Regions from separate parts of the Streptomyces sp. NPDC093085 genome, predicted to be linked through region 3. Evidence: riboswitches for the same ligand, from Rfam matches in the RefSeq annotation. Region 3 holds a riboswitch; each other region holds the start of a gene.
The links. Region 3 has a riboswitch for S-adenosylmethionine ahead of AB0O07_RS07825 (ABC transporter substrate-binding protein). Riboswitches for the same ligand answer to the same signal wherever they lie in the genome.
Positions count from the first base shown of each region.

Region 1: another riboswitch for S-adenosylmethionine. It lies ahead of AB0O07_RS12155 (aminotransferase class V-fold PLP-dependent enzyme); the one in region 3 lies ahead of AB0O07_RS07825 (ABC transporter substrate-binding protein).
Region 2: another riboswitch for S-adenosylmethionine. It lies ahead of thrC (threonine synthase); the one in region 3 lies ahead of AB0O07_RS07825 (ABC transporter substrate-binding protein).

Region 1 covers NZ_JBFBFB010000003.1:308,572-318,950, forward strand. The annotation lists partial or broken gene AB0O07_RS12145 (rhomboid family intramembrane serine protease) at 1-689, shown strand, start outside; gene AB0O07_RS12150 (Lrp/AsnC ligand binding domain-containing protein) at 686-967, shown strand; gene AB0O07_RS12155 (aminotransferase class V-fold PLP-dependent enzyme) at 1,182-2,618, opposite strand; SAM riboswitch class IV at 2,847-2,964, opposite strand; gene trpD (anthranilate phosphoribosyltransferase) at 3,142-4,206, opposite strand; gene AB0O07_RS12165 (ubiquinol-cytochrome c reductase cytochrome b subunit) at 4,510-6,153, opposite strand; gene AB0O07_RS12170 (Rieske 2Fe-2S domain-containing protein) at 6,150-7,205, opposite strand; gene AB0O07_RS12175 (c-type cytochrome) at 7,202-8,011, opposite strand; gene AB0O07_RS12180 (heme-copper oxidase subunit III) at 8,095-8,715, opposite strand; gene AB0O07_RS12185 (hypothetical protein) at 8,911-9,312, shown strand; gene AB0O07_RS12190 (Ig-like domain-containing protein) at 9,460-10,379, opposite strand, start outside.
Region 2 covers NZ_JBFBFB010000005.1:236,033-246,411, forward strand. The annotation lists gene AB0O07_RS17555 (ubiquitin-like small modifier protein 1) at 1-252, opposite strand, end outside; gene thrC (threonine synthase) at 407-1,819, opposite strand; SAM riboswitch class I at 1,813-1,940, opposite strand; gene AB0O07_RS17565 (glucosyl-3-phosphoglycerate synthase) at 2,158-3,180, shown strand; gene AB0O07_RS17570 (trehalose-6-phosphate synthase) at 3,308-4,858, shown strand; gene otsB (trehalose-phosphatase) at 4,896-5,750, opposite strand; gene AB0O07_RS17580 (DUF3263 domain-containing protein) at 5,837-6,181, opposite strand; gene AB0O07_RS17585 (extracellular solute-binding protein) at 6,194-7,426, opposite strand; partial or broken gene AB0O07_RS17590 (ROK family protein) at 7,868-8,737, shown strand; gene nagA (N-acetylglucosamine-6-phosphate deacetylase) at 9,031-10,170, shown strand.
Region 3 covers NZ_JBFBFB010000002.1:252,338-262,716, reverse strand. The annotation lists gene AB0O07_RS07850 (EamA family transporter) at 1-26, opposite strand, end outside; gene AB0O07_RS07845 (LysR family transcriptional regulator) at 128-1,021, shown strand; gene AB0O07_RS07840 (hypothetical protein) at 1,094-1,762, opposite strand; gene AB0O07_RS07835 (PHP domain-containing protein) at 1,759-3,501, opposite strand; gene AB0O07_RS07830 (jacalin-like lectin) at 3,926-5,269, shown strand; SAM riboswitch class IV at 5,579-5,701, shown strand; gene AB0O07_RS07825 (ABC transporter substrate-binding protein) at 5,879-7,003, shown strand; gene AB0O07_RS07820 (ABC transporter ATP-binding protein) at 7,000-8,196, shown strand; gene AB0O07_RS07815 (ABC transporter permease) at 8,193-9,071, shown strand; gene AB0O07_RS07810 (ABC transporter permease) at 9,064-9,897, shown strand; gene AB0O07_RS07805 (hydantoinase/oxoprolinase family protein) at 9,900-10,379, shown strand, end outside.

The DNA of each region.
Region 1 (10,379 bases), on a different contig from region 3:
TGGAGCGCCCCTGGTGACCTACGGGCTGATCGCCCTGTGCTGTCTGGCCTTCCTGCTGAGCCCGGTCTCCGGATTCACGCACGCGTACGGCGGCGACGACGCGCTGCGGGCCACGCAGAGCGCCTATTTCGTCCGGTGGGGCGTCATCCCGGACGAGCTGACCCGTGCCGAGCCGAGGGGCCCTGCTCACCCCGTTCACCGCGCTCTTCGTGCACGGGAGCTGGCTCCACCTGCTGGGGAACATGCTCTTCCTGCATGTCTTCGGCGCCCTGACCGAGGAGCGGATGGGCCACGCCGCCTTCCTGCTCTTCTACCTTGCCACCGGGGCCTTCGCCCTGCTCGCGTACGCGCTCGCGAACGCCGGCTCGGGCCAGACGCTGGTGGGCGCTTCGGGCGCGATCTCCGGGGTGCTCGGCGCGTTCCTGTACCTCTTCCCCCGGGCCCGGGTCACCAGCCTCTTCCCGTTCCTCTTCTTCCTGCCGCTGCGCTTCCCCGCCTGGGCCGTGCTGCTCTTCTGGTTCGCGCTCCAGGGGGTGGCGGCGCGCGGCGCCGGAGCGGGGCCCGGTGTCGCCTATCTGGCGCACCTGGCCGGCTTCGCGACCGGGTTCCTCTACGCCTGGGGGCGGTACTGGCGTACCGATAGAGTGAAGGCCCAGTCAGGGGCCACCGAGGGAGAACGCCAACCGTGATCACCGCGATCGTGCTCATCAAGACCAGCGTGGACCGGATCCCCGAGATCGCCGAGTCGATCGCGGCGCTGGACAACGTCAGCGAGGTCTTCTCGGTGACGGGCCAGTACGACCTGATCGCCATGGTCCGGGTCGCCCGCCACGACGACCTGGCCGAGGTCATCCCCGGCCGGATCAGCAAGATCCCCGGCGTCGAGGCCACGGACACGCATGTCGCGTTCCGCACCTACTCCCAGCACGACCTGGAAGCGGCCTTCTCGATCGGCCTCGACTCCTAGGGACCTAGGGCCTGTCTGACAATTCCCGCCTGCCTCGCGACGCCATGCACGCACTCTCGCCGCACCGGGCCCTGACCCAAGTACGTCCAGTACGTGGGTCAGGGCCCGGCACACCGAGAGCACGCACCTGACGCCGCGAGGCCGCCCTCCGGGCGACGACGGGAATTGTCAGACAGGCCCTAGCCTCTCCACCGCCCTTACGGGCTTTACGGCTCTACGCGGCCGCTGCGTCCCGGTCCGGGACGCAGCGGCCGTCCTCCGTACGGTAGTTCCACCGCGCGCCGTCGCTCACCAGCTCGCGCACGGCCCGTACGAACCGCTCCACATGCTCGTCCGGGGTCCCCGCGCCGAAGCTGACCCGGATCGCGTTGAGCGAGCGCTCGCCCGGCTCGGCCTCCGGGGCTCCGCACTCCCCCGGCTCCTGCGGGTCGCCGTCGAGCAACGTCCTGACCAGCGGATGGGCACAGAACAGACCGTCCCGTACGCCGATGCCGTACTCCGCGGAGAGCGCGGCGGCGAAGTGCGAGCTGTTCCACCCCTCGACCACGAACGAGAGGACGCCCACCCGGGGCGCCTCGTCGCCGAAGAGCGAGAGCACCGTGACCTCGGGGATCGCGGCGAGCCCGGTACGCACCTCCGCGACCAGCCGCCGCTCCCGCGCGGCCAGCGCGTCGAAGCCCGCCTCGGTGAGCGCCTTGCAGGCCGAGGCGATCGCGTACACGCCGATGACATTGGGCGAGCCCGCCTCGTGCCGGGCGGCCGTGGTGTGCCAGTCGACGTCCACCCCGCCGTCGGTGCGCCGCGCCACCTTCCGGCTGGCGCCGCCGCCCGCGAGATACGGCTCGGCGTCCCGGAGCCAGTCGGCGCGGCCCGCGAGCACCCCGGAGCCGAACGGCGCGTAGAGCTTGTGCCCGGAGAAGGCGATCCAGTCGACGTCGAGGTCGGTGAGGTCCACGGCGTGGTGCGGGACGAGCTGGGCGGCGTCCAGCACGATCCGGGCACCGTGCGCGTGCGCGGCGGCGGCCAGCTCCCGTACCGGCCAGAGCTCACCGGTCACATTGGACGCGCCCGTCACACAGACCAGGGCGGGGTCCCCCTGGTCGCGGGCGGCGAGCGCGCGCTCCAGGGTGGCGACGGCCGCCTCCGGGGTGCGCGGCGCGTCGAGGTACGTCACCCGGGCGTCCCGCCAGGGCAGCAGGGAGGCGTGGTGCTCGGTCTCGAAGACGAAGACCTGGCAGCCGGCGGGGAGCGCGGAGGCGAGCAGGTTGAGCGAGTCGGTGGTCGACCGGGTGAAGACGACCTGGTCGTCGGCGCGGCAGCCGAGGAAGTCGGCGACGGTGCGGCGGCTGTTCTCGAAGAGGTCGGTGGAGAGCTGCGAGAGATAGCCGGCCCCGCGGTGCACGCTGCCGTAGTACGGGGCGTACGTGGCGACGTCGTCCCAGACCCGCTGGAGGGCGGGGGCGCTGGCGGCGTAGTCGAGGGCGGCGTAGGTGACCTCGCCGCCGGTGACGAGCGGGACGGTCACATCGCGCCCGAGCACCGGGAGCGGCGCTCCACAGGCGGGGTCGTCGGTGGCGGAGGAGGCAGCGGAGAAGGAAGCGGCGGAGGAGGCGGAGGCAGGAGCGGAGGCGGCGTTCGGGCGTACGGACATGGGGTGTCTCCCGGCGTGAATGTCGTAACGGCTTCAAGGACCCGCACGGCTCCGTAGCAGCATGACGGCATGGCCGCGTGACGGAAAGGGCGCGTGGTGCGGGGGTGGCCCCGGCACACGGAAGAGGCCCGTGCGGGGGCGTGTTGAAGGAGGGGCGTGAAGACGCCCTAGCGCATTCGCTTGCTCACGAGAGGCTCCCTTGAGGACCAGGACCCCAAAGGTGGAAGGGGTCCGCGCTTGCCGCGGACCTCGCTGCCCACGGCCTGGTCTTCACCCGGGGCACCCCGCCACGGACGGAGGGTTGCCGGACAGCGGGCCGGGGCCTTTGTCGCTGTCACTCATGACCTTGGCCGAGAGTATGGCACAGGGGCCCTGACCTCCCAAGCCGCTGTCCGCGATACGGGACGCGCCCGCTCCGGGACACCCGCGGTACGGCCCGGACCCGCGCCCCGTGCCCCACGGCAGAAGGGGCCGGGCGGGGGGGGGCCGCTCCCGGCCCCCGCCCGGCCCCTCCCGCACCCGGTCAGGCGTTGCTCGCCGCCACCCAGCGGGCCAGCGCCTCGCGCGCCGCGCCCGAGTCGATGGACTCCGCCGCCCGCGCGATCCCCGCCGTGAGCTGGGTCTCCAGCGGGTCGTCCGTCGGGTCGAGCGCCACCAGCGCCGCCGCCGAGTTGAGCAGCACCGCCTCCCGTACGGGCCCGGTCTCGCCCGCGAGGAGGCGGCGCGCGACATCCGCGTTGTACGAGGCGTCCGCGCCCCGCAGCGCCTCGACCGGCACCAGCGGCAGCCCGACGTCGCGCGGGTCGAAGGGCCGCTCGGTGACCTGCCCGTCCCGTACCGTCCACACCCGCGAGGTGGCCGTGGTGGTCAGCTCGTCGAGCCCGTCGTCGCCCCGGAAGACCAGCGCGGAGCTGCCCCGCTCGGCGAGCACCCCCGCCACGATCGGCGCCATCCGGGCGTCCGCCACCCCCACCGCCTGGGAGGCGACCCGGGCCGGGTTGGTGAGCGGGCCGAGGATGTTGAAGGTGGTCTGCGCGCCCAGTTCCTTGCGGGCCTTGGCCGCGTACCGCAGCGAGGGGTGGAACTTGACCGCGAAGCAGAAGGTGATGCCCGCCTCCTCGGCGACCTCGGCGACCCGCTCCGGCGTCAGCTCCAGATTGACGCCGAGCTTCTCCAGCACGTCGGAGGCGCCGCTCGCCGAGGACGAGGCCCGGTTGCCGTGCTTGACGACCTTGGCGCCCGTCCCCGCCACGACGATCGCGGACATCGTGGAGATGTTGACGGTCTTGGCGAGGTCGCCGCCGGTGCCGACGATGTCGACGGTGCGTCCGGGTACCTCGATGGTGCGGGCGTGCCCGTACATCGCGCGGACCAGCCCCGAGACCTCCTCGACGGTCTCGCCCTTCGCCCGCAGCGCCACCGCGAACCCGGCGATCTGCGCGTCGGTGGCCTCGCCGGTCATGATGCGGTCCATGGCCCAGGCGGTGTCGTCCGGGCCCAGGTCCTCGCCGCGCAGCAGGGAGTTGAGTACGCCCGGCCAGGTGCGGGCCGCCACGGTGTCGTCTCCGACGGGGGGAACAGCGTTCATGCTGGCTCCTGGGTGGTGTCTGGGACGGCTACGGGGTACGGGGGCCTCGTACGGCCGTGGTGATGGCGTACGGCCCGGCGGCAAGCCTATCGGCGGAGACGGCGCCCGTCGGCAGGGTGCCCGCACTGCGGACGCCGGTGCGCCCGGGGAGAGAGACACGGGTGTGACGGGGGTACGGAGCGGGAACAGGACCGGGTTCGGCCCCCGGCACGGGGACCCCGGGGAACGCCGAGGGCCCCGGCCGGCCTCCTCGCGGAGACCGGGCCGGGGCCCTCGGTGGTGGCGACCTGGTGAGGCCGGGGATCAGTGGTGGCCGTGGCCGCTGGTGATCTCCTTGTACTCCTCCGCGGTGGGCTTGGGCAGTTGGTTGTTCTCGCCGTAGTAGCCCTGGCTGAGCTTGACCCGCAGCCGCTCGACCGGCGACACCTTGCGGCGTACCCCGTTCTCGTCGGTCTCGGGGCCCAGCTCGGCGGGCCGGTACTGCTCGTGGGCGGTGAGCTTGTGCAGGTCGCCCTGGTCGAGCGGGGTGTGGACCTCGACGAACTCGCCGTGCGGCAGCCGCTTGATGACGCCGGACTCGCGTCCGTGCAGCACCTTCTCGGCGTCGCGCCGCTGGAGGCCGATGCAGATCCGCTTGGTGGCGATGAAGGTGAGCACCGGCACCGCGAAGAAGGCGATCCGGACGAACCAGGTGATCGCGTTGATCGACAGGTGGAAGTGGGTCGCCCACAGGTCGTTGCCGCCGCCGACGAGCAGGACGAAGTACCAGCTCAGCCAGGCCACACCGAAGGCCGTACGGGTCGGGGCGTTGCGCGGGCGGTCCAGCAGGTGGTGCTCGCGCTTGTCACCGGTGACCCAGGACTCGATGAACGGGTAGACCGCGATCGCGACCAGCACCAGCGGGAAGATGATCAGCGGGATGAAGACGCCCAGGACGAGGGTGTGTCCCCATACGTTGATCTCCCAGCCGGGCATCACCCGGATGAGGCCTTCGGAGAAGCCCATGTACCAGTCGGGCTGGGCGCCGGTGGAGACCTGGTCGGGCCGGTACGGTCCGAGCGCCCAGATCGGGTTGATCGTGGCGATCGCGGAGACGATCGCGATGACCCCGAAGACCAGGAAGAAGAAGCCCCCGGCCTTCGCCATGTAGACCGGCAGCAGCGGCATGCCGACGACATTGGTGTTGGTCTTGCCGGGACCCGCGAACTGGGTGTGCTTGTGGTAGAAGACCAGGATCAGGTGGGCCACCACCAGGCCCAGCATGATGCCGGGCAGCAGCAGGATGTGGACCGAGTAGAACCGGGCCACGAAGTCGCCGCCGGGGAACTCTCCGCCGAAGAGGAACATCGACAGGTACGTGCCCACGATCGGCACCGACAGGACCGCGCCCTGCATGAACCGCACCCCGGTGCCGGAGAGCAGGTCGTCCGGGAGCGAGTAGCCGGTGAACCCGGTGAACATGCCCAGGACGAAGAGGAGGAAGCCGAAGAGCCAGTTGACCTCGCGCGGCTTGCGGAAGGCGCCCGTGAAGAAGACGCGCATCATGTGGACCAGCATGGCCGCGAGGAAGATCAGCGCCGCCCAGTGGTGGATCTGCCGGATAAGCAGACCGCCGCGGATGTCGAAGCTGATGTTCAGGGTGGAGGCGAACGCCTCCGACATCATGACGCCCTGGAGCGGGACGTAACTGCCGTGGTACTCCACCTCGTTCATCGACGGGTGGAAGAACAGCGTCAGATACACACCCGTGAGGATGATGATGATGAAGCTGTAGAGGCAGATCTCCCCGAGCATGAAGGACCAGTGGTCCGGGAAGATCTTCCGCATGTTGGCCTTGGCGAGGCTGTAGATCCCCAGCCGGCCGTCGGCCCAGTCGGCCACGCGCTCGCCCGCGGGGGCCTTGCGCGCCGTCGTGTCCGTCGTGGCAGTGGTCGTCGTGGTACTCATCCGCGCTCCCAGAAGGCAGGGCCGACGGGCTCGGCGAAGTCGCCGAGTGCCTCAAGGTTGCCCTCCGCGTTCACGCCGATCCGCAACTGCGGCAGGGCGTGACCGGCCGGGCCGAAGATGACGCGCGCGCCGTCGGAGAGGTCGAAGGTGGACTGGTGGCACGGGCAGAGCACGTGGTGCGTCTGCTGCTCGTACAGGCTGATCGGGCACCCGACGTGGGTGCAGATCTTCGAGAACGCCACGATCCCCTGGTGGGACCAGTCCAGCTCGCGCTTGTCCTTGATCTCGTCCGGCTGGATCCGGACGATCATCAGGGCCGCCTTGGCGATCTCCTTCTGGAAGTCCTCGCTGTGCTCGTCGAGCCCCTCAGGCATCGCGAACGTCAGCGAGCCGGTGACGACGTCCTCGGGGCGGAGCGGCTCCATCGTGTTCATGTTGATGAGCTGCTTGCCCTTGGCCCACAGGGTGGAGCGGAGCTTGTTCTCGGGCAGCGGGCCCAGGTCGCGCAGGAGCACCACACCGGAGAGGGGTACGAGCGCCAGGGCGCCGAACATCGTGTTCCGGATCAGCTTCCGCCGGCCGATGCCGGACTCGGCGGCGCCCTGCGCGAAGTCCGCGAGGACCTTCGCCTTGACCTCGGGCGGCGCCTCGATCGGGTGCCGGTCGTCGGCGGTCTCGACGTCCGACATCAGCGTGCGGGCCCAGTGGACCGCGCCGGCGCCGATGCAGAACAGGGCGACACCGAGCGTCAGACCCAGCGCGAAGTGCAGGATGCTGACATGCCCGAACGGGAAGATGTAGACGATCTTGTCGACCGGGAAGGCGACGAAGGAGGCGATGAACGCCACCGTCGCCAGCATCGAGATCACGAACAGGAGGGCGACGTTGCGCTCGGAGCGCCGGGCGGCCCGCTCGTCGATGTCCTGGATCCGCGGTTTGTGGGCCGGCAGCCCCGGGTCCGCGAACGGATCGTCGGCGCGCTCCACCTCGCCGTGCGCGGTGTCGTGTCCGCCCGGCAGGTTCTCTTCGTGTGAATTCAGTTGGCTACTCATGACTTCTTGGCCTTAGCGGTGTGGGCAGCGACCCAGACGGCGACGGCGATCAGGGCGCCCAGTCCGAAGATCCAGGCGAACAGGCCCTCGCTGACGGGACCGAGGCCGCCGAGGGAGAGGCCGCCGGGGCTCGCGCTCTCGTCCCCGTTGACCGCCTTGACGTACGCGATGATGTCCCTCTTCTGCTGCTCCGGCATGGTGGAGTCGGGGAAGGACGGCATGTTCTGCGGGCCGGTCTGCATGGCCTCGTAGAGGTGCTTCGGGTCCACGCCCTCCAGGCTGGGGGCGGACTTGCCGTGCGTCAGCGCGCCGCCCTCACCGGTGAAGTTGTGGCACTGGGTGCAGTTGGTACGGAACAGTTCGCCGCCCTTGGCGATATCGGCGCCCGAGGGGTCGTACTGCTCCTTGGTCGGCTTGATCGGCCCGGCGCCGAGCGACGCGACGTACGCGGCGAGCTGGTCGATCTCCTTCTGGGAGTAGATGACCTTCTTCTTCGGTACCTGGGCGCCGGGCTGCTGGGCCGGCATCCGGCCGGTGCCGACCTGGAAGTCCACGGCGGCGGAGCCGACGCCGACCAGGCTCGGGCCGTCGGAGGATCCCTGACCGCCGACGCCGTGGCAGCTTGCGCAGCCCACGGTGTAGAGCTTCTTGCCCTCCTCGATGGCGAGGGACTGGGAGGTCTCGTCGGCCTGCGCCGTGCTCGCGGGCGCGAACGCGGCGTACAGCCCCCCGGTGGCCGCCAGCGCGAGGAGTAGGACGACGACCGCCGCCAGCGGATGGCGTCGTCGTGCGGAGAGCTTTTTCACGGATTACCCCGGTGTCAGGATCTTCTGCGTCGGTGCTTCTGGACTGTGTGCGGCGGGCGGCGCGCCTCAGGCGCGGCGTCCCCCTACTTGATCAGGTAGATCGTGGCGAAGAGGCCGATCCAGACGACATCGACGAAGTGCCAGTAGTAGGACACGACGATGGCGGCGGTGGCCTGTTCGTGGGTGAACCTCTTGGCCGCGTAGGTCCTGCCGAGGACGAACAGGAACGCGATCAGCCCCCCCGTCACATGCAGCCCGTGGAAGCCGGTGGTCAGGTAGAACACCGAGCCGTACGGGTCGGAGGAGAGCGAGATGCCGTCCACCTTGACCAGCTCGGTGTACTCCAGGACCTGGCCGCCGATGAAGATCGCGCCCATCACGAAGGTGACCACGAACCAGGCCCGCAGCTTCTTCACGTCACCGCGCTCGGCGGCGAAGACGCCGAGCTGGCAGGTGAGGGAGGAGAGCACGAGGATGGTCGTGTTCGCCGTCGAGAACGGGACGTTCAGGGCATGAGCCATTTCCTTCCAGTACTCGGCCCCCATCACCGATCGCAGGGTGAAGTACATCGCGAAGAGGGCCGCGAAGAACATCAGCTCGGAACTCAGCCAAATGATGGTTCCGACACTGGTGAGGTTCGGCCGATTGACCGACGGGTGCGCGTGCCCGGTTTCTACTGTCGTTGCTGTCGCCACGACCGACATTATGTCGGTCGCTTATCTCGCGCTGACTCCCGGGGTGCCGTTCGGTGTGTCCATGGGCCGTGTCCAGCTCGAACAGCCCGTCGAAGGGCTGTCCTTACCCGTGCTGACCGGCCGTCCGACGGAGTACGATCCGCGCATCGGTTCAGGGCCGTGGAGCCCTGGAGCCCCCGCAGACACCGATGTCACGGAGGAACTATGCAGCCGACCGCCACCGTGCTGGTCTACAGCGACGACGCGAACATCCGCGAGCAGGTCAGGCTGGCGGCGGGCCGGCGGCCGGCCGCCGATGTGCCGCCCGTCGAGTTCGTGGAGTGCGCCACCCTGCCCGCGGTGCTCGAACGGCTGGACCGGGGCGGGATCGACGTCTGTGTCCTGGACGGCGAGACGGCGCCCGCCGGCGGGATGGGCGTCTCCCGGCAGATCAAGGACGAGGTCTTCCACTGCCCGCCCGTGCTGCTGCTGATCGGCCGCCCGCAGGACGCCTGGCTGGCCACCTGGAGCCGCGCGGACGCCGCGGTGACGCTGCCGGTCGAGCCGGTCGGCTTCGCGGACGCCCTGGCCTCCCTGCTCCGCGCCAGGCTCGCCGTGGACGCCTGACCGGAGCCGCACGGACACCGCACGGCCGTACGAGCGCCGTACGGCGCCGGAGGCGGGCCCGAGGGCCGCGTCCGGCGCCGTACGGCGTCACCGGTACGTACGGGACGCCTCACCCGTACGGGGACCACGCGCGCCGCACCCGGCACCTCAGACGGCCGGGCGGAGCCGGGCCGCGTCGGCGGGGGTGGCGCCTTCCCTGATGCCGGCCTGGAGGACGCTGCCCTTGCGCCAGTCCTTCCAGTCGACGTTCCAGTCGCCGTAGCCGTTGCCGAAGTCCTCCATGTAGTCCCCGGCGCTGTTGATGACCTGGACGATGTCGCCTTCCTTGATGGTCTCGAAGAACCAGGCGGCGTTGCCCGTGGACATGCCGGTGCAGCCGTGGCTGACGTTGGCGGCCCCCTGGGAGCCGACGGACCAGGGGGCGGCGTGGACGTACTCGCCGCTCCAGGTGACACGGGTGGCCCAGTAGACCGGCAGGTCGTACCCCTCGTTGCCGCCGATGCCGACGCTGGAGCCGCGCATCCGGACGAAGTACTCCTTGCCGAGGACGACCTTGATGCCGTTACGGGTGGAGAATCCGGGCTTCCCGGTGGTCACCGGGATGCTGTTGATCTCCTCACCGTTGCGGTAGATCGTCATGTAGTGCGCTGAGGCGTCGGTGATGGCCTCGACCTTGTCGCCGATGGTGAGCTTCAGCGGCTTGGTGGCGCTGCCGTACAGCTTGTCGTCGATCTTCACCCCGTCGAGGTGGCTGGTGACGACGATCTTGCTGTTGGCGGGCCAGTACTCCTTGGGGCGGAAGTGCAGCGTCTCGTCGTCCACCCAGTGCCAGTTGCCGCCCTCGGCGGCGGGGGTGGAGCGCACCGACAGGGAGCGCTCCACGATGGCGCGGGCCTTCGCGCCCTTGACCGGCTCGCTGAGCGTGGCGGTGATCGGCTGGCCCACGCCGTAGGTGCCCGGGTCGGGGCCGAACTCGACCTCCATGGTCTTCTTCGCCTTGGCGGTGTCGAAGGTGAGGGAGCGTGAGCCGGGCTTGCCGTCCTTGTTCTCCGTGGCGACCCGGACCG
Region 2 (10,379 bases), on a different contig from region 3:
GATGGAGACGCCCGCGCCCGCCGGGGTCGCGGTCTCCAGGCCCTGTTCGAAACGGACGTCGTCGTCGTTCACGTACACGTTGACGAAGCGGCGCAGCTTGCCGTCGTCGTCCAGGACCCGCCCCGAGATGCCCGGGTGGTTGGCCTCCAGCGACTGGATGACCTCGGAGAGGGTCGTGCCCTCCGCGGGGACCTCGGCCTGGCCACCGGTGTAGGTGCGGAGGATGGTGGGGATACGGACCTTGACGCTCATGGTGGTGAACCTTTCTGCGAAGTGGGGCGGGTCTGCGTGCGGAGAGCGGACGATCAGGTGGCACGCGCACAACGTCGTACAGCGTGCCCCTCGTACGGGGGTACGAGTCCTCCGGATCGCCCGGAACGGAAAGTTCCGGGCAACCGTACGGCCGTCAGCCCGCCGCCGCGCCCTCGCCACCCGCACCCGCGAGCCCCGCGGCGCGGAACGCGTCCAGGCTCGGGCGGATGGTCGCGGAGGGGCCGGTCGTCGGGGCCACGGCGTCCAGCGTCTTGAGCCCGTCCCCGGTGTTGAGGACGACGGTGGTGAGCGACGGGTCGAGCAGACCGGTTTCGATGAGCTTCTTCGTCACGCCGACGGTCACCCCGCCCGCGGTCTCGGCGAAGATGCCCTCGGTCCGCGCGAGCAGCTTGATGGCGTCCACGACCTGCTCGTCGTCGACGTCCTCCACCGCGCCGCCGGTGCGCCGCGCGATGTCCAGCACATACGGGCCGTCGGCCGGGTTGCCGATCGCCAGGGACTTGGCGATGGTGTCCGGCTTCTGCGGCCGTACGACGTCGTGCCCGGCCTTGAAGGCGGTGGAGACCGGCGAGCACCCCTGGGCCTGGGCGCCGAAGATCTTGTACGGCCTGTCCTCGACCAGACCGAGCTTGATCAGTTCCCGCAGCCCCTTGTCGATCTTCGTGAGCTGGGAGCCGGAGGCGATCGGGATGACGATCTGGTCGGGCAGCCGCCAGCCGAGCTGCTCGCAGATCTCGTACGCGAGGGTCTTGGAGCCCTCGCCGTAGTACGGCCGCAGGTTGACGTTGACGAAGCCCCAGCCCTCGCCCAGCGGGTCGCCGATCAGCTCCGAGCAGAAGCGGTTGACGTCGTCGTACGTGCCCTCGATGCCGACCAGGTCGCCCCCGTACACCGCGGCCATGACGACCTTGCCCTGCTCCAGGTCGTGCGGGATGAAGACGCAGGAGCGGAAGCCGGCCCGGGCGGCGGCGGCGCCGACGGCGCCGGCCAGGTTGCCGGTGGAGGAGCAGGAGAGGGTGGTGAAGCCGAAGGCGCGGGCCGCCTCGACGGCGATGGCCACGACGCGGTCCTTGAAGGAGTGCGTCGGGTTGCCGGAGTCGTCCTTGATGTGGAGCGAGCCGGTGATGCCCAGCTCACGGGCGAGGTTGTCGGCCTTGACGAGCTTGGTGAACCCGGGGTTGAGGCTCGGCTTGGCGGCGACGTCGGCGGGGACGGGCAGCAGCGGCGCGTACCGCCAGATGTTGTCCGGGCCCTCGGCGATGCGCTTCTTCAGCTCCTCGGGGTCCCCGCCCGGCAGGTCGTACGCGACTTCGAGCGGCCCGAAACAGCTCACACAGGCGAAGATGGGGCCGAGGCCGAAGCGCTCGCCGCATTCGCGGCAGGAGAGCGCGGTGGCGGGCCCGAGATCGATGGTGGCGTTTCCGGCGCTCCCGGTGCTCCCGGCGGCTTCCGTACCGCTTCCGACCGCTTCCGTACCGTTTCCGGTGGCGTCGGTTCCGCTCTGGACGGTCTGCACAGCCATGATGGCGAGGCCCTTTCTCCTCATCTTCCTCGCGACGTACTTCGCCACGAGACGGAATTGGCACCTTCCCCACCGTGACCTCGCGGTCGGCGGGAGGGTTGCCGGGACTTCAACGGGCCGTTCCCTCTGTCCCTCTGGATGAGCGCTATGGCGACCGGAGCTGGATCCGGTGCGTTTATGTCTGGCGCGTACGTCTGTCACGCACGTCTGTCGCGTTGTGTCTGTCCGGCCTGCGCCACCCCGGCATGCGATGGTCACTGGCCTTGTTCAAGACTGTAACCGAAGGTGCGGAGGGTTGAGATAGTCGTCCGCACCGCGAGATGGATCACTTTCGAGGAAAGCACAGCAGGGGAGTGTCCAGGGTGCTGGAAGAGGTGGAGCAGTGGCTGACCAGGCGTTCCTGGTCGGCGGCGGACCGTACGCCCGAACAGCTCCTGGCGGCGAAGGCGGCGCGCGGCGCCACGGTGAGCGTGGTCCTGCCCGCGCTCGACGAGGAGGCCACGGTCGGTGCGATCGTCGGCGTGATACGGCGCGAGCTGATGGAGCGGATCCGGCTCGTGGACGAGCTGGTGGTGATCGACTCCGGCTCCACCGACCGTACGGCCGAGGTCGCCGCGGCGGCCGGCGCCCGGGTGGTCCACCGGGACGCGATCCTGCCCCGGCTGCCCGCGCTGCCCGGCAAGGGCGAGGTGCTCTGGCGGTCGCTCCTGGTGACCAGCGGTGACATCGTCTGCTTCGTCGACGCGGACCTGCGGGAGTTCTCGCCGGACTTCGTCTCCGGGATCGTGGGCCCGCTGCTCACCGACCCCGAGGTGCACTTCGTGAAGGCGATGTACGACCGCCCGCTGCACCCGACGCCCGACGGAACCGCCGCCGGCGGCGGCCCCGGCATGGGTCCCGGCAGCGGACCCGGCAGGGGCGGCGGCCCCGGCGTCGCGGCGCAGGGCGGCCGGGTGACCGAGCTGGTGGCGCGCCCGCTGCTCAATCTGCACTGGCCCCGGCTGGCCGGTTTCGTCCAGCCGCTGGGCGGGGAGTACGCGGCCCGCCGCTCGCTGCTGGAGCGGCTGCCGTTCCCGGTGGGGTACGGGGTGGAGCTGGGCCTGCTGGTGGACGCGCTGCACACGGTGGGGCTCGACGCGCTGGCCCAGGTCGATGTGGGGGTACGGCTCCACCGCCACCAGGACGACCGGGCGCTGGGGCGGATGGCCGCGGCGATCTACCGGACGGCCCAGCTCCGCCTCCAGCGGGGCCCGTTGACGCGGCCCCGGCTCACCCAGTTCGAACGGGGCGCGGACGGCTTCGTACCGTACACACACCCGGTGGACACGGAGGAGCGCCCGCCGATGCGGGAGATCGCCGAGTACCCGGCACGCCGCGCGGCGTGACCTGCGCCGGGTCCCGGGCGGCCTCGCACGGGGCCGCCCGGGACCGGACGCAGGCGCCCCTCAGGAGCCGGGGACATCACACGTCCCGTACGTTTGAGCGTTTCCCGCACGGGCTAGGTTTCGCGGCATGGAGACCGCACCGTCCACCCCTCCGCCGGCTCCCGCTGCCCGCGTGCTCGTGGCGTCCAACCGGGGCCCCGTCTCGTACACCCGGGGCGCGGACGGCGCCCTGGTGGCCAAGCGGGGCGGCGGCGGGCTGGTGTCGGGCCTGTCGGCGATCGGCTCCGGTGACGACGCCCTCTGGGTCTGCGCGGCCCTCGGCGACGGCGACCGGGAGGCCGTCCGGGGTACGGGGGGCCGCCTCGACCCGGCGGACACCGGCGGGCAGCGGGTACGGATGCTCGGCATCGACCCGGGGGTCTATGCGGCGGCGTACAACGACATCGCGAACTCCACCCTCTGGTTCGTCCACCACATGCTCTACCAGACCCCGCTGGAGCCGTCCTTCGGCCCGGAGTTCCGGGCGCGCTGGGCCGCGTACGAGGCGTACAACCGCGCCTTCGCCGAGGCGCTGGCGGAGGAGGCCGCCGAGGGCGCGGCGGTGCTGGTGCAGGACTACCACCTGGCGCTCGTCCCCGGGCTGCTCCGGGCGCTCCGGCCCGACCTGCGGATCGGCCACTTCTCGCACACGCCCTGGGCCCCGGCCGCGTACTTCCGGCTGCTCCCCGACGACATCGCCGAGCGGCTGCTGCTGGGCATGCTCGGGGCGGACCGGCTGGGGTTCCTGACCCGGCGGTGGGCGGACGCGTTCCGGGAGTGCGCCGAGGCGGTGCTGGCCGGGCGCGGCCTGACGACAACGGGACCGGCGGGGGAGGCCACGGGGGACACGTACCTCACCTACCCCCACGGCGGCGAAGGGCAGCCCCCGGGCCCGGCCGGCGGCCGTACCGCCCTCGCGGTGCACGGGCTCGGCGCGGACGGCGACTTCCTGCGCGAGCGCGCGCACCGCCCCGATGTGGCCGAGCGGATGGCGGCGCTGCGCGAGCAGATCGGCAGGACCCCGGAGGGGACCGACCGGAAGACGATCGTCCGGGTGGACCGTACGGAGCTCTCCAAGAACATCGTGCGCGGTCTGCACGCGTACCGGCAGCTCCTGACCGACCACCCCGAATGGCGCGAGCGCGTGGTCCATGTGGCGTTCGCCTACCCCTCCCGGCAGGACCTGGAGATCTACCGCGCATACACGGCGGAGGTCGAACGGGTCGCCACGGAGATCAACACCGAGCTGTCCACCCCCGGCTGGACCCCGGTCGTCCTCCATGTCCAGGACGACTTCGCCCGCTCGCTGGCCGCGTACCGGCTGGCGGACGTGGCGCTGGTCAACCCCATCAGGGACGGCATGAACCTGGTCGCGAAGGAGATCCCGGTCCTCTCCGAGCGCGGCTGCGCCCTGGTCCTCTCCCGGGAGGCGGGCGCCTGCGCCGAGCTGGGCGGGGACGCGCTGGTGATCAACCCGTACGACATCACCGCCACCGCCACCGCCCTCCACGAGGCCCTGACCCTCCCCGCCCCCGACCGCACCGCCCGCGCGAAACGCCTGGCGGAAGCCGCGACGGCCCTTCCCCCGCAGCGCTGGTTCCTGGACCAGCTGAACGCGCTGCGGGGGGTACGGGGCTGAGGCGCGGCACGGGGCCGAGGCGCGGCGGAAACCACGGTCAGCGCATCGCCGGTACGAGGGCGGCGAGGAAGTCGGCGAGGGCGGCCGGGCCCGGGAGGGTGAGGTCGGCTCGGGTGGTGAGGTCGGGGACCTCGGTGCCGCTGGCGACCAGGAGGCCCGGGTGGCCCTCGGCGCGGAGGCTCTCGACGGCGGCGTAGGCGGGGAGGTCGCCCAGGTCGTCGCCGGCGTACAGGACCGTCTCGGCGTCCACCTCGCGGACGTACGAGAGCAGCGCGGCGCCCTTGTCGACGCCCGGGGGGCGGAGTTCCAGGACCAGGCGGCCCGGTTCGACGATCAGGCCGTGGCGGGCGGCGAGGGCGGTGAGGGGGGCGCGCAGGGCCTCGAAGGCAGCCTGGGGTTCGGCGGCGCGGCGGGTGTGGACGGCGACCGCGCGGCCCTTCTCCTCGATCCAGGTGCCGGACGGGGCGCCGGAGCCGGCGAGGAATCCGGGGAGTTCGGCGCGGACGGCGGCGACGCCCTCGTGCGGGACGGGGGCGTGGACCGTACCGGAGACGGCGTCCCAGCGCTCGGCGCCGTAGTGGCCGAGGACGACGAGGTGTTCCAGGCCCGGTACCCCGGCGAAGCCGCCGTACCGTACCGCCACCTCCGCCGGGCGCCCCGTGATCACCACGAGGGAGGCGAGGCGCGGAGCGAGCGCGGTGAGGGCGGGGAGGACGCGGGGGTGGGCGCGGGCCTGTTCGGGGTCGGGGACGATCTCGGCGAGCGTGCCGTCGAAGTCGAGCGCGACGACGGCGCGGGCGGGGCGGGCGAGGAGCGCGGCCAGGCCCTCGGCTCCGGCGGGGGTGGCGGGCTGCGGGAGGGAGTTCGGGAGGGAGTTCGGTTGGGTGGCCATGGGGTCGACCCTAGCGGGGCGGGGTGGGGAGGGGCGCGTGGTCGAGCGGCTGGGCCGTGGGCCGTGCGGGCCGTGGACCAGGGCCGCTACCAGCGCTCTCGGCGGGCCGCCCGTACGCGGCGGAGCCGGTTCACCGTGACGGGGTCGTGCTCGGCGGCTCTCGGGTCGTCCAGCAGTGCGTTGAGGAGCTGGTAGTAGCGGGTCGGGGAGAGCCCGAGGCGTTCGCGGATCTCCCGCTCCTTGGCCCCGGGCCCCGGCCAGCCGCGCCGCTCCACGGCGAGCACGGCACGATCCCGGGCGGAGAGACCGGGCGTCCCCGGGACACCGGACGCGTCTGAAGCCTCGGCCGCTTCTGAAGCCTCGGCCACTTCCGGAGCGCCGGGCGCTTCGGGCGCCCCGGGGGTGCTGGCGGGCGGTGGGGTGGTGGTCATGGTCGTTCCACGTTACTCGGCGGCCTCCGCCGCCGACGCGTCCTTCGCTATCTGGGACAGGACCGCCTCGGGGCTCGCGCCCGGTTCGACCGCCTTGCCGATGTTCTTCTTGAAGCTCTCGCTCACCGACGACCACGAGTTCTTGCCGTACGGGAAGAGCTCCGAGTCGGGCAGCGCCGTCAGGAACGTCTTCAGGTCCTGGTGCTCCGGGTCCGCGAGCATCGCCTCGTTGGCGCTGTAGGTGACCGGCAGCAGGTCGTACTGGCCGGCGAAGTCCAGGACGTTCTTGTCCTCGTACGCGAAGTTCAGGAACTTGCCGATCTCGCTCCGGTGGCCGTTCTGCTTGAACGCCATGACCCAGTCCGCGACACCCACCGACGACTTCGCCCCGCCGTTCGGCCCCGGCAGCGGCACCATGCCGACCTTGACGCCGCGCTTCACCGCCTCCTTCATCAGCGTCGGGTGCCCGTTCAGCATGCCGACCTGGCCGCTGGTGAACGCCTTGAACGCGGTCGCCCGGTCCAGGTCGCCCGGCTTGACCGGGCCGGTCAGCCCGGCCCCGACGAGGCCCTGGAGCCAGGTGAAGGTCTTGACGTTCGCGGGCGAGTCGATGTTGTACGAGCCGTCGGCGGTGTCCGTGTAGCCGCCGCCCCCGGCCAGCAGCCACATCAGGGTCTCGCCCTGCGCCTCCTCCGTGCCGAGCGGCACCGCGAGCGGGGTCGTCACGCCCTGTGCCTTCAGCGCCTGGGCGTCGGACTTGATGTCGTCCCAGTTCTTCGGGGCGCTCACGCCCGCCTTCGAGAAGAGGTCCTTGTTGTAGAAGAGCAGCCGGGTGGAGGCGACGAACGGCATCCCGTACTGAATGCGGTTGACCTCACCGGCCTGGGAGAGCTGGTCGAGGAAGTTCGCCTGGGTGGGTATGGAGAGAAGCTCGTCGGCAGCGTAGAGCTGGTCGGCCTTCGCGTAGTTGGAGTACGAACCGATCTGCGCGATGTCGGGGGCCTTGCCCTCCTTGACCATCGTGGCGACATCGCTGTCGATCGTCTTCCAGGGGCGTATGTATACGTCGATCTTGATTCCGGGATGCTCGGCCTCGAACGAACTCGCGAGCGACTCCCAGTAATTCTTGGAACTGTCCTCGGAGTTGGTGCCGTACTCCGCGGCGACCACCTTGAGCGTGACCTTCCCGGCGGCGGTGGTGGCGCCGCACCCGGTCAGGGGCGCCGTCAGGGCCAGTGCGGCCACGGCCGCGGCGATCGCCCGATGGCGCTGTCGTGTCGGTGGCACTGCTCGCACAGCTCGCAGAGGTCGCACAGCTCTGTTCCCCGCCCTTTAATCGTTCTTTCGTCGCGCGTAAGGCCCCTACCGGTCCCTCGTGACGCACTGTTATCACGTATTGGTCAGCGATTTTCCCCCATCCCATGGCTGGGGGTCCACCAAAGAGCGGTTGCGCTTCCGCAACGTCTCATTTCCCGGAAGCCGTTCCGCTTTTTGTATGCCAAGGCAACAATCCGGCGCCATGGCGGCAGTGCGGGGCCGACATGGAACGATGTCGGCGTAGTGGACTAGACCTTTCGGCTCTTCACGCGGGACACTGTCCCCGTGAGATCCGACAGCCACGACCACCACGTCGAACCCGGCCGGCAGGTGAGCCACGTCATCGCCCTGGACGTGGGCGGCACCGGGATGAAGGCCGCCCTCGTCGGCGCGGACGGCGCGCTGCTCCACGAGGCGCGGCGCGCGACCGGCCGGGAGCGCGGCCCCGAGGCCGTCGTCGAGTCCATCCTCGGCTTCGCCGCGGAGCTGCGCGCTTACGGCGCCGAGCGCTTCGGGCGGACCGCGGTGGCCGTCGGCCTCGCCGTGCCCGGCATCATCGACGCGGAGCGCGGCATCGCGGTGTACGCGGCGAACCTCGGCTGGCGCGACGTACCCCTGCGCGATCTGCTCGGGGCGCGGCTGGGCGGCGTACCGGTGGCGCTGGGGCACGACGTACGGACCGGAGGGCTCGCGGAGGGCCGGCTCGGCGCGGGCCGGCGGAGCGACCGGTTCCTCTTCCTGGCGCTGGGGACGGGGATAGCCGGGGCCATCGGGGTCGACGGCGCGATCGAGGCGGGCGCGCACGGGGCGGCGGGCGAGATCGGCCATGTGGTGGTCCGCCCGGACGGGCCCGCGTGCGGCTGCGGGCAGCGCGGCTGTCTGGAGACGCTGGCGTCGGCGGCGGCGGTGACCCGCGCGTGGCGGCGGGCGAGCGGCGACCCGGCGGCGGAAGCGGCCGGGTGCGCGCGGGCCGTCGAGGCGGGCGATCCGGCGGCCGTACGGGTCTGGCGCGACGCGGTCGACGCGCTCGCCGCCGGGCTGGTCACCGCCCTGACCCTGCTCGACCCCGGCACCCTGATCATCGGCGGCGGCCTCGCGGAGGCGGGCGACACGCTCTTCACGCCGCTGCGCGCGGCGGTGGCGGAACGCGTCACCTTCCAGCACCTTCCCGCGATCGTCCCGGCGGAACTGGGGGACGCGGCGGGCTGCCTGGGCGCGGGCCTGCTGGCCTGGGACCTGGCGAACGCTGCGGATGCGCCATCCCCCTCGGTTCCTTCCTCCTCGTCCTCGGTTTCTTCCTCCTCGTCCTCGGTTTCTTCCTCCTCGTCCTCGGTTTCTTCCTCGTCCCCGGTTCCTCCGCCGGCTCCTCCCTCGTCTCCGGATCCGGCGACTCCGCCGGTGGATCCGCAGGCTCCCCCGGATCCCGCTGTCCCTCGTCCCCCGTCCCAGCCCCATTCCCTCGCCCCGGAGGTAACCGCCTGATGGCCGTTCGTGCCGTATCCGACGCAGCCGGCGGGCCGGCCGTGCCCGGTGTGCCCTTCGTTCTCACCGGTGCTCGGGTGGTGCTGCCCACCGGGGTCGTGGACGGGGGCCGGGTGATCGTCCAGGACGGGAGGATCGCGGGGCACGCCCCGGCCGGCGCCGCCACGGTCGACCTGACGGGGCACTGGCTCGTGCCCGGCTTCGTCGACCTCCACAACCACGGCGGGGGCGGCGCCTCCTTCACCTCCGGCTCCGTGGACGACGTGCTCCACGGGGTCCGTACGCACCGTACGCACGGCACCACCACCCTCGTCGCCTCCACCGTCACCGGCGAGATGGACTTCCTCGCCCAGCGCGCCGGGCTCCTCTCCGAACTGGTCGAGCAGGGCGACCTCGCCGGGATCCACTTCGAGGGCCCCTTCATCTCGCCCTGCCGCAAGGGCGCCCACAGCGAGGCGCTGCTCCGCCACCCCGACCCGGCCGAGGTGCGGAAGCTGCTCGACGCGGCGCGCGGTACGGCGAAGATGGTCACCCTCGCCACCGAACTCCCGGGCGGCGTCGACTCCGTACGGCTGCTCGCCGAGCACGGGGTGATCGCCGCGATCGGGCACACGGACGCGACGTACGAGCAGACCGTGGAGGCGATCGACGCGGGCGCGACCGTCGCCACCCACCTCTTCAACGCGATGCCGCCGCTGGGCCACCGCGCCCCCGGGCCGATCGCCGCGCTGCTCGAAGACGGCCGGGTCACCGTCGAGTTGATCAACGACGGCACGCATCTCCACCCGGCCGCCCTGGAGCTGGCGTTCCACCGCGCGGGCGCCGACCGGGTCGCCTTCGTGACGGACGCGATGGACGCGGCGGGCTTCGGCGACGGGCGTTACCAGCTCGGGCCGCTCGCCGTCGAGGTGACGGACGGGGTCGCCCGGCTGGTGGAGGGCGGCTCGATCGCGGGCTCGACGCTGACGCAGGACACGGCGTTCCGGCGGGCGGCGACGGTGGACCGGCTGCCGGTCGAGGATGTCGTACGGGCGCTCTCCGCCAACCCCGCGAAGCTGCTGGGCCTGTACGACCGGGTCGGCTCGCTGGAGCCGGGCAAGGACGCGGACGCGGTGGTGCTGGACGCCGGGTTCCGGCTCAAGGGCGTTCTGTACAAGGGGGATTGGGTGGTCGACCCGCGGGTGCCCTGACGGCCATACTGCCTGACGACCACACTGACAGTGACGGGGAACTGACGCTGACGGGACCGGCGGGGCCGACGGACCGGCGGGCCGGCGGGCTGGCGCACCGGCGGGCCAGCGGCCGGTGACCGGGCCCCGGCCGGCCCGGCCGCCGCGGGCCACGCCTCCGACGGCCACGCCGCCGGAGGCCACGCCGCCGGGCCCGTACGCGCGGGCAC
Region 3 (10,379 bases):
GTGGTGGTTGCTGCTGCTGACGACATGAACCGATCGTCCGCCCGCCCGTCTCTTACGTAAAATGAATGAACGAGACCATTTATGCGGAGCCCGCATGAGTATGAGCAACGCCATGGGGGACAGCGCCATGGGTGACAGGACGAGCGGGACGGCCGGGGCCGCGGCGGACGTGGAGCTGCGGCAGCTCCGCTGTCTCGTCGCCATCATCGACGAGGGCAGCTTCACCGGCGCCGCCGCCGAACTGGGCCTCTCCCAGCCCGCCGTCTCCCGGCAGCTCGCCGCCCTGGAACGCGAACTCGGGGTGCCGCTCATCCGCCGTACCACCCGCGAACTCGCCCCGACCGCCACCGGAGTGCGGGTCGCGGCGCACGCCCGCCGGGTCCTCGCCGAAATGGCCGATCTGGTCGCGGAGGCCACCTCGGGCCACACCCGGCTCCGGGTCGGCTACGCCTGGTCGGCGCTGGGTCGGCACACCGTGGCCTTCCAGCGCCGCTGGTCCGCGACGCGCCCCGAGGTCCGGCTCCAGCTCGTACGGACCAACTCGGCCACCGCGGGGCTCGCCGAGGGCGCCTGCGATCTCGCCGTCGTCCGCCGGCCGCTCGACGGGGACCGGCGGTTCGACTCCGCCATCGTCGGCCTGGAGCGGCGGTACTGCGCACTGGCCGCGGACGACCCGCTCGCCGGGCGCCGCTCGGTCCGTCTCGCCGACCTCGCGGACCGTACGCTGCTGGTCGACCGGAGGACCGGCACCACCACGGTGGAGATGTGGCCCCCGGAGTCCCGCCCCGAGGTCGAGTTCACCCAGGAGATCGACGACTGGCTCACCGTCGTCGCCACCGGCCGCTGCGTGGGGGTGACCGCGGAGTCCACCCGCGACCAGTACCCCCGCCCCGGGGTCGTCTACCGTCCGGTCCGGGACGCCGAGCCCATCGCCGTACGCCTCGCCTGGTGGCAGGGTGCCCCGCACCCCGCCACCGGCGCCGCCATCGAACTCCTCACCCGGCTCTACCGGAACGGCTGAGGACTCCCGGGTCCCGGTCACGCGCCGGCCGTCTCCGCCGTGCCGGCCCTGCCTGCCGTGCGGTCAGTGCCGTCAGTGGTCGGCGCAGCAAGGTGTCGGATCCGGGACCTCGAAGGGGACCAGGACCCCGCCCACCGCCTCCATCACCGTCAGCACCAGCCGCCCCGCCCGCCACTCGGGCCGTACGTGGTCCCGGGTCATCACCCGGCGGGCCGGCCCGGGACTCCCGGCCCCGCCCAGCAGGACGACCTCGTCCACGGCGGACCCGGCGACCACCCCGGCCACCTCCACCGTGCCGGTGAGCGCGTCCGCGCCCGGGAAGAGCACCGCGCGCCCCGCGCCGGAGGCCCGTTCCGCCGCCGCGTGCGCAGCGCCCGCCGCCAGCGCTTCGGGCCCCGCGCGCAGCCCGCCGAAGGCGAACCCCACGGGCCCGGCCCCGAGCACATCGGCCGCCAGGGCGTGGGCCCCGGCCCCGGGCACATCGGCCCCGGGCACATCCGGCCCGTCCGGCCCGGCCGCCTGCCCCGTCAGTGCCCGCCACGCCCCCTCCGCCGCCGCCCCGTCCGGCAGGGTGACCGAGAGCGCCAGATGCGGCACCCCCTCCCGTACCGCGTGCGTACCGACCGACGCGCCGTCCGGCAGGGAGAGCGCGCCGGCCACCACCCGGGCCAGGTGATCGGCGTCGGCGAGGCCGGGGGTGGCCGCGTCGACGCCGATCACCGTCGCCGGAGCGAGCGTCATGCGGGCAGCACCCAGATCGGGTTGGAGTAGAACCACAGGTCGCGCCAGGGGTCGGCGTCGCCGACCACGTCCAGCGCCGGACCCGCCGGGTCGACCGCAGCGCCCCGCGCGCCGACGGCCGAGCGGTTGCCGTCCGTGCCGCGCAGCCGGACGTAGAGCGGACGGTCCACCCGGCCCAGCTTGTAGGTGAGCCGGACCGTACCCGCCGACTTGTTGACCTCGTACGAGGAGACGACCTTGGCGGTCGGCGCGGTGAACGTGTCCTTGTCCTTCACCGGGCCCGTCACCTCGCCCTGGATGACATCCACCCGGGCCAGCTTCGGCACGTACTGCGCCCAGTTGGCGCCGTTGGCCAGCGCCACGTCGACGGTCAGCGTCACATCCGTACCCCGGCGCACGTGGAGCGAGCCGCCCAGTGTGGCCCACCGGCCGCCGCCCGCGAGCCGCGCGTCGAGGCCGCTGACCAGGCCGCCGTGGTCGACCCAGACCCGGCCCGCGCGGATGCCGTCCATGACCGCCGCGTACGAGAAGCGCGCCGCGCCCACATGCGTACGGCTGTACTGGCCCGGCCAGAAGTCGCCCTCGGTGAGGTCGAGTCCGCCCCGGTAGACCGGGTCGGTGTGCTTGCCGTTGGCCGTGAAGTCGGAGTCCGGGCCGCCGCGCTCGGCGGTGTCCGCGTAGACGTTGTGCGAGTCCGAGTTGGCGGTGATCCACCACGGCCGGCCCTCGGCGAGCAGGCTGTCCCACAGCCCGCCCACGGTGGCGGTCATCCAGTCGAACCCGCCCCAGGTGCGGTAGCTCTCCAGCGGGTAACCCGCGAAGGAGCCGGCGCCCGGGGAGCCGTCGTACAGGCCGCGCCCGGCGCCCATGCCCGTCGGCGCGGCGATCCCGGCGGCCTGGTGGCCCGGCGCGCCCTCGAAGCCGACGGCGATCTGGTGGTCCCGGGGGGTGGCGTCGCGCCAGGCGCGGATCTCGTGCGGCGAGTCGATGCCCTTGCGCGAGGGGTGGTTGGCGAGCATCAGCGCGTCGTCCACCTTGCGGCGCCTGACCTGCTCGGAGAGGAAGGAGAGCCCGGCGATGGCGAGCGCCTCGTTGGCCGGGGTGGAGTCGGACGCCTTCCGCACCGAGCCGTCGAAGGAGTTCTCGAACTCCTTGAGGACCGCGACCTCGTTACGGCCCGGGTGGACGAAGACCGTGCCGTGCTCGGCGGCCGGGATGTTCCACTCAAGGCCCTGGAAGACCAGCGTGTCCTCGTACGCGGCGCGGGCCGCCTTGATGTCAGGATTGACCTTCTCCACACCGATCTTGGCGTGCGTCTCGCTGCCGTGGTCGGTGATGACCATCCAGTCCAGGCCGTGCCGGGCGCCCTGGCGGACCTGGTCGGCGACCCGGTACTTGCCGTCGCTGCTGTACTGCGTGTGGATGTGGTGGTCACCGGAGAGCCAGAGGAAACCGCCCAGGCGCGCGGAGTGCGAGCCGCCGCCCGGCAGGCCGTTGCCGCCGTTGCCGCCGGAGGCGAACGCGGGCGTGGCCGCCGCGCCGCCCACCACACTGCCCGCCGCGAGCCCGGCGCCGAGCAGTCCGGTACGGCGGAGCATGGAGCGGCGGGAGAGCTGGGCGGGGGTCAGGGCCTCATCGGGCACCGAGGTGTCGAGCGCGGGCGGCAGCGCGCCGTTCTCCTCGGGGGAGTGGGCGTGGGAGTGATCGTGCGAGTGCGGGTGGTGGTGCCCGTGGCCCATGGAGACTCCTGTGTCCGATGTCCGGTTGTCGCCGTTGTGACGGAGGTGGTGAGTGAGAGCGTCGGCGGAGGACATGAACACCGGGCGATGCGGGGGTGAGCACGGGGCGACGGCCGCGCGGCGGGCCCCGCCCTTCCCGTGAACCGGCAGCGGGAACAACCAACTCTCTTGCGTTTCAAGCTACTTGCCGGTAGATGATGGGGCGCGGCGGAGTACGGTCGTGGAGTACGGCAGTGGAGTGCGGCCTCGGAGTGTGGAGTACGGCCGTGGAGTAAGGCCGTGGAGTACGGGCACCCCTCTCCGGCGCCACCGTGCCACGCCCGTACCCCTGTTACGCGTACCACCGGCGCACCGCCCGCCCCACGCACCCCCGTTCGCCGCCCCCGGCACCTCCCCGCCCCGTTCCCCTCCCCGGAAGGCCCCCATGCGATCCCCCCTCCGCGCACTGGCCGGTGTCCTCGCCGCCGGCGCGCTCGCCCTCACCGGCCTCGCCGCCCCGGCCACGCCCGCCGTGGCGGCCACCGCGCCGCAGGCCGCCGACTCCGGCACGCTCAAGGTCCTCACGTACAACATCGCCGGGCTCCCGCTCGGGCTCGGCCAGAGCAACCCCGAGGTCAACACCCCGCTCATCGGGCAGCGGCTGGGCCCGTACGCCGTCGTCAACGTCCAGGAGGACTTCAACTACCACGCCTCGCTGTACGCCAACGACACCCACCCGTACCGCACCCCCACCAGCGGCGGCGCGGCCTTCGGCGACGGCCTCAACACCCTCTCCGACCACCCCTTCGAGGACTTCGAGCGGGTCCGCTGGAACAACTGCACCGGCACCGACTGCCTCACCCCGAAGGGCTTCTCGCTCGCCCGGGTCCGGCTCGCCGAGGGCGTCTTCGTCGACCTCTACAACGTCCACACCAACGCCGACACCACGGACGCCGCGCTCGCCGCCCGGCGCGCCAACATCACCCAGCTCTCCTCCTTCATCCGGACCTACAGCGCGGGCAACGCCGTCATCGTCATGGGCGACACCAACACCCGCTACACCCGCACCGGCGACAACATCCGCACCCTCGTCGAGGAGAACGGCCTCACCGACGCCTGGGTGAAGCTGGTACGCGGCGGCTCGGCCCCGGCCCTCGGCAGCGACGCGCTGGTCTGCGACACGGTCGCGCCCACCGACACCTGCGAGGTCGTCGACAAGGTCCTCTACCGGGGCGGCCCGCTGGTCGGCCTCGACGCCACCGGGTACGCCAACCAGTGGCGAGCCTTCCTCGACCCCGCGGGCAAGCACCTCTCCGACCACTACCCGCACGCCGTCGACCTCAGGTGGTCGCTCCCGGCCGACCGGCGCGCCTCCGACTTCTTCGGCGGCCCGCACGGCACCGCCTTCAACGACGCCCGGCTCCTCCCGGCCACCCCGGCGCCCCGCACCCTCACCCTGCGCGGCGCCGCCCGGCTCGACTCCGTCGCCCTCGCCCTCGACGGCGGTACGGTCCTGAGCCACGGCGGTACGGGCGGCACCGCGGCCACGCTCACCCTGGCCGCCGGGGAGAACCTCACCTCGGTCAAGCTCTCCCAGGGCCAGAAGGACGGCCGTACCCGGATCTTCTCCGCCGCGTTCACCACGGACGCGGGCCGCACCGTCGCCGCCGGGACCGCGACCTCCGACACGGTGACCTTCACCGCCCCGGCGGGGTGGCGCATCGTCGGCTTCACCGGCCGCTCCGGCGACGAGATCGACAAGCTCGGCGTGGTCTACGCCCCGAAGTGACCGCGCTCTCCGCCTCGAAGGGCCTCGGACGGCCTCGGAACGACCGCGCTCGCGCGGCCGGGGCCGCCGGGCCGGGCACCGCCGCCCCTACCGCGACAGAGCGTCACGGCCCCTCGCGATGTGACGCCCTGTCACCTCCGTTCATCTCCGTTCATCCCTGTCCGGCCCCGGCGGCGGGCCGGCCCGGCGGCCCCGGCCGGCCCGCCGGTCCGGCGCCCGGGCGGGCCGCCCCGTCCCGTGATCCGGATGTGATCTTCATGTGATCCATCCCATCTTCAGACCATAGCCACAGAGTGTTACCTTTTCCCTTGTCACGAGACCCAGCGACAAGCCCCGGCTTGCTGGGCGGCAACCCTCCTTCTGCGGTGGGGTGCCCCGGGTGATGACACGGCTCCACCAGCACGCCGATGTGCCGGGGAGCAAGCGCGGACCTGTCACCCAGGTCCAGTACCTGTGACGGGAGCACAAGATGACAGCGGACGCGATGCCGTACGGCACGTCGTCACGGTGCCCCGCCCCGTCTGCCCGCCCGAAGCGCGGCCGGCGAACCACCACCCACGGGCCGGCGCGCCGTACGCACGCCACCCCGCACCGAGGAGTCCAGCCCTCATGAGACCTGCCCTCTCGCGCCCACGCGGGCGACGCGCCCTGCTCGCCACCGCCTCGGCCACCGCCGTCCTGGCCGCCGTCGCCGGGTGCAGCGTCGACACCGGCGGCTCCGGCTCCGGCTCCGGGGAATCCGGCTCCAAGGGCGAGACGATCACCGTCACGGCGTTCGCGGGCCCCTGGGGCGAGCTCTTCAAGAAGTCCTTCGTGGCACCGTTCGAGAAGGACACCGGCATCAAGGTGAACCTGGTCTACGGCGCCGACTCGGCCTGGCTGACCAAGCTGCGCGCCGCGGGCGGCAAGGACGCGCCCTTCGACGTCGTCGCCCTCACCCCCGGCTCCCTCCACCAGGCCGTCGGCGGCGGGCTCCTCCAGCCGCTCAAGACCGGCGACCTCACCCACTGGAAACAGCTCGACCCGGTCCTCACCCAGCAGTCCACCATCGACGGCGCCTCCTACGGCGTCCCGCTGACCACCGGCTCCAACGGCCTGCTCTACCGCACCGACAAGATCAAGCAGGCGCCCGAGGACTGGACCGACATCTTCGACAAGAAGTACTGCGGCCATGTCGCGCTGCCCCCGCTGACCTACAACGCCGGCCTGGAGTTCTTCTCCGCGCTGGTCTCCCAGGACGGCGGCAAGCTCTCCAATCCGGCCGATGTCGACAAGGCGTTCAAGAAGCTCGCCGAGCTGAAGGGGTGCGTCTCCGCCTACCCGGCCGACGCGGGCTCCGTCTCCACCGTCCTCCAGAACGGCGACGCCTGGATCGTGCCCTTCTGGGACGGCCGCGCCTTCGCCATGGCCCAGGAGGGCCAGCCGATCGGCTTCAGCTACCCCGCCTCCGGCGCCGTCGGCGCGCTGACCTCGTACTACGTACCCAAGGGCAGCGCCCACACCAAGGCCGCCTACACCTTCCTGAACTACCTCAGCGCGGCCCAGTACCAGAAGCCGTTCGCCGAGGGCACCTTCTACGGCGCGGGCAACGACCACATCGACTACAGCCCCGACTTCAAGAAGAAGGTCAAGTACGGCGAGGACGTCTACAAGACGTTCACCTGGGTCGACTACAAGACGGCGACCCCCAAGCTGAACGAATGGCAGCAGCGGTGGAACCAGATCTTCAAGTGACCGGGACCGACGAGACGGGAGCCGGGGCCGGGACCGACGGGGCCGGCCCCGGAGCCGCGCACATCGAGATCGAGGGCCTCGCCGCCGGATACGAGGGACAGCGCATCCTCGACGTCGACCGGCTCTCGATCCGGCGCGGCGAGTTCCTCTCCGTCCTCGGCCCCAGCGGCTGCGGCAAGACGACCCTGCTCAACAGCCTGGCCGGGTTCGTCACGCCCACCGCCGGCCGGATCACCCTGGACGGTACGGACCTCACCGACGTGCCCACCCACCGCAGGGGGCTCGGCCTGGTCTTCCAGAACTACGCGCTCTTCCCGCACATGACCGTCGCCGACAATGTCGCGTACGGCCTCAAGGTGCGCCGCACCGACCGTGCCGAGCGGGACGAACGCGTCGCCGAGTCGCTCCGCCTCGTCGGCCTGGAGGCGTACGCGGACCGACGGCCCCGCCAGCTCTCCGGCGGCCAGCAGCAGCGGGTCGCCGTGGCCCGCGCGCTGGCCACCCGGCCCGCCGTGCTCCTCCTCGACGAACCGCTCTCCAACCTCGACGCCAAGCTGCGCCGGGAGATGCGGGTGGAGCTCCGCGAACTCCAGCAGCGCCTCGGCATCACCATGGTCTTCGTCACCCACGACCAGGAAGAGGCGATGTCGCTCTCCGACCGGATCGCCGTGATGAACGGCGGCCGGGTCGAACAGCTCGGCACCCCCACCGAGGTCTACCGGACCCCCGCCACCCGCTTCGTCGCCGAGTTCATCGGCGCGGCCAACATCCTGGCGGGCACCGGCGGCGCCGACGGCTCCCTCGACCTGGGGACGGTACGGCTGGCCACCGGCCTGACCGCGCTGCCCGAAGGCGAACAGGTCACCCTCGCCGTACGCCCGGAACGCGTCACCCTCCGGGCCGCCGGGGCGGACGCCGCCGACGGCGTTCCGGACGGCGCGCCGGAGACCGACGCCGTGCCGGACGACGCGCGCGGCACCGGCATCGTCGGCTACCGCGCCTTCACCGGCGAGGCCTGGCAGGCCCAGATCGTCGTCGCCGAGGGCGTCGCGCTCAACGCCAGGACCGCCGGGGAGCCCCCGGCGGTCGGCGCCCGCGTCACCTTCGGCTGGGGCCCCGACGACGTCATCCTCCTCGGCACCGCGAAGGCCACGGCGGAGACAGCGCCCGCGAAGGAGGCGACGTCCGGATGACCGCGCCCGCCGCCCGGGCGCCGCGCCGGACGCGTGGGCTCTGGCCCGTCACCCCGGTCCTGGTCTTCCTGCTGGCCCTCTTCATCGTCCCGCTCGTCCGTGTCCTCGCGCTGAGCTTCCACGCCTCGGATCCCAACGGCTATCCGCTCGACGGGTTCTCGCTCACCCAGTACCACAGGGTCTTCACCGAGGCGTTCTTCTCCGAGTCCCTCTGGCACAGCCTGCTCACCTCGCTGCTGGTCACGGCCTTGTGCGTACTGCTCGGCTACCCCGCCGCGTACGCGCTCGCCCGGGCCCGCAAGGGCGTCGTCCGCACCCTGCTCTTCGTCGCGGTCGTCTCGCCCCTGCTCACCAGCGTCGTCGTGCGCAGCTACGGCTGGGTGGTGCTCTTCTCCGCCAACGGCGCGGTCAACCGGGCCCTCGTCGGACTCGGCATCCTCGACCAGCCGGCCCCCCTGCTGACCAGCTACCTCGTGGTGGTCGTCTCCGTCACCCATGTCCTGCTGCCGTTCGCGATCCTGCCGCTGACCACCGCGCTCGGCGGTATCGACGACAACCTGGCCCGCGCCTCGCGGAGCCTGGGCGCCGGTCCCGTCCGTACCTTCTGGAAGGTCACCGTGCCGCTCAGCCTCCCCGGCATCGCGACCGGCGCCACCGTCGTCTTCCCGCTCGCCATGGGCATCTACATCACCCCCCTGCTGGTCGGCGGCGCCAACCAGCCGCTCGCCGGGCTGCGCGTCTACTCCCAGATCACCAGCGTCTTCGACTACCCGGTGGCCGCCGCGCTCAGCCTCACCCTGCTCCTGCTGACCCTGCTGGGCGTCTCCGCCCTGGGCACCGGATTCCGCTTCTGGGAACGGAGACTCCATGGCTGACCAGGCCACCACCCCCGCCGCCCGCCGCACCTCCCCGCTGCTGCGCCGCGCCGGGCGGGCCGCCGCCCGGCTGCCCGCGCTCGCCGTCTTCCTCTTCCTGCTCGCCCCGCTCGCCGTCCTGGCGCTCTCCTCCCTCAACTCGACCAGCTCGCTGAGCTTCCCGCCCTCCGGGTTCTCCCTCCGCTGGTACACCGAGGTGCTCTCCTCCCCGGAGTGGCTGGTCTCCTTCCAGCTCAGCGGGGTCCTGGTGGTCCTCGTCGTGGTGACCACCGTCACCATCGGCACGCTCGCCGGGTACGGCCTGGTCCGCGGCGACTTCCCCGGCCGGGGCGTGCTCGCCGGGCTCGCCCTCGCCCCGCTGATGGTCCCCGAGATCATCATCGGGCTCGGGCTGCTCTACTACTTCCAGGGCCTCGGCCTGGTCAACACCCTCCCCGGGCTCTGGCTGGCGCACTCCCTGGTCGCGCTCCCCTTCGTCATCCGTACGGTGATGGTCAGCGCCCAGGCGCTCGACCCGACCCTGGAGCGCGCCGCCGCCACCCTGGGCGCCGGACGGGCCCGTACCTTCCTCACCGTCACCCTGCCGCTGCTGCGCCCCGGCATCCTCGCCGGGGCCGTCTTCGCCGCCGTCACCTCGCTCGGCGAGGTCGCCGTCTCGGTGCTCGTCTCCGGCTCCAACACCACCACCGTGCCGGTACGGATCTTCTCCGCCGTGCAGTTCCAGCTCGACCCGTCGGTGGCGGCCGTCTCCACCCTGCTGATGCTGGTCAGCGTGATCGTCCTGGTGGCCGTCGACCGGTTCACCAACTTCTCGGAGGTGCTCTGACCGTGCCCGCTGACCCCACCGCCGGAGCCCCCCGCCCGCGCGCCCGCGTCGGGATCGACGTGGGCGGCACCTTCACCGACTTCGTCCTCGCGGTGCCGGGCGCCGAAGGCGTCGAAGGCGTCGAAGGCACTGCCGGCGCGGACGGCACGGGCGGAGCCGACGGCGCGAGCGGTACGAGCGGCGCGCACGGTACGGCCGGGGGCGCCACCCTCCTCCACCACAAGCAGCCCAGCACCCCCGACGACCCGGCGCGCGCCGTCGCCGACGGGCTCGCAGCCGTCCTGGAGCGGGCCGGGCTCGGCCCCGCCGACCTCGCCGCCGTCACCCACGGCACCACCATCGGGCTCAACGCGATCATCCAGCGCCGGGGCGCCCGGATCGCCCTCGTCGTCACCGAGGGGTACCGGGACATCCTGGAGATCGGCCGCAGCCGGATGCCGTCCTCCTTCGACCTGCACGCGGCGAAGGAGGAACCGCTCGTC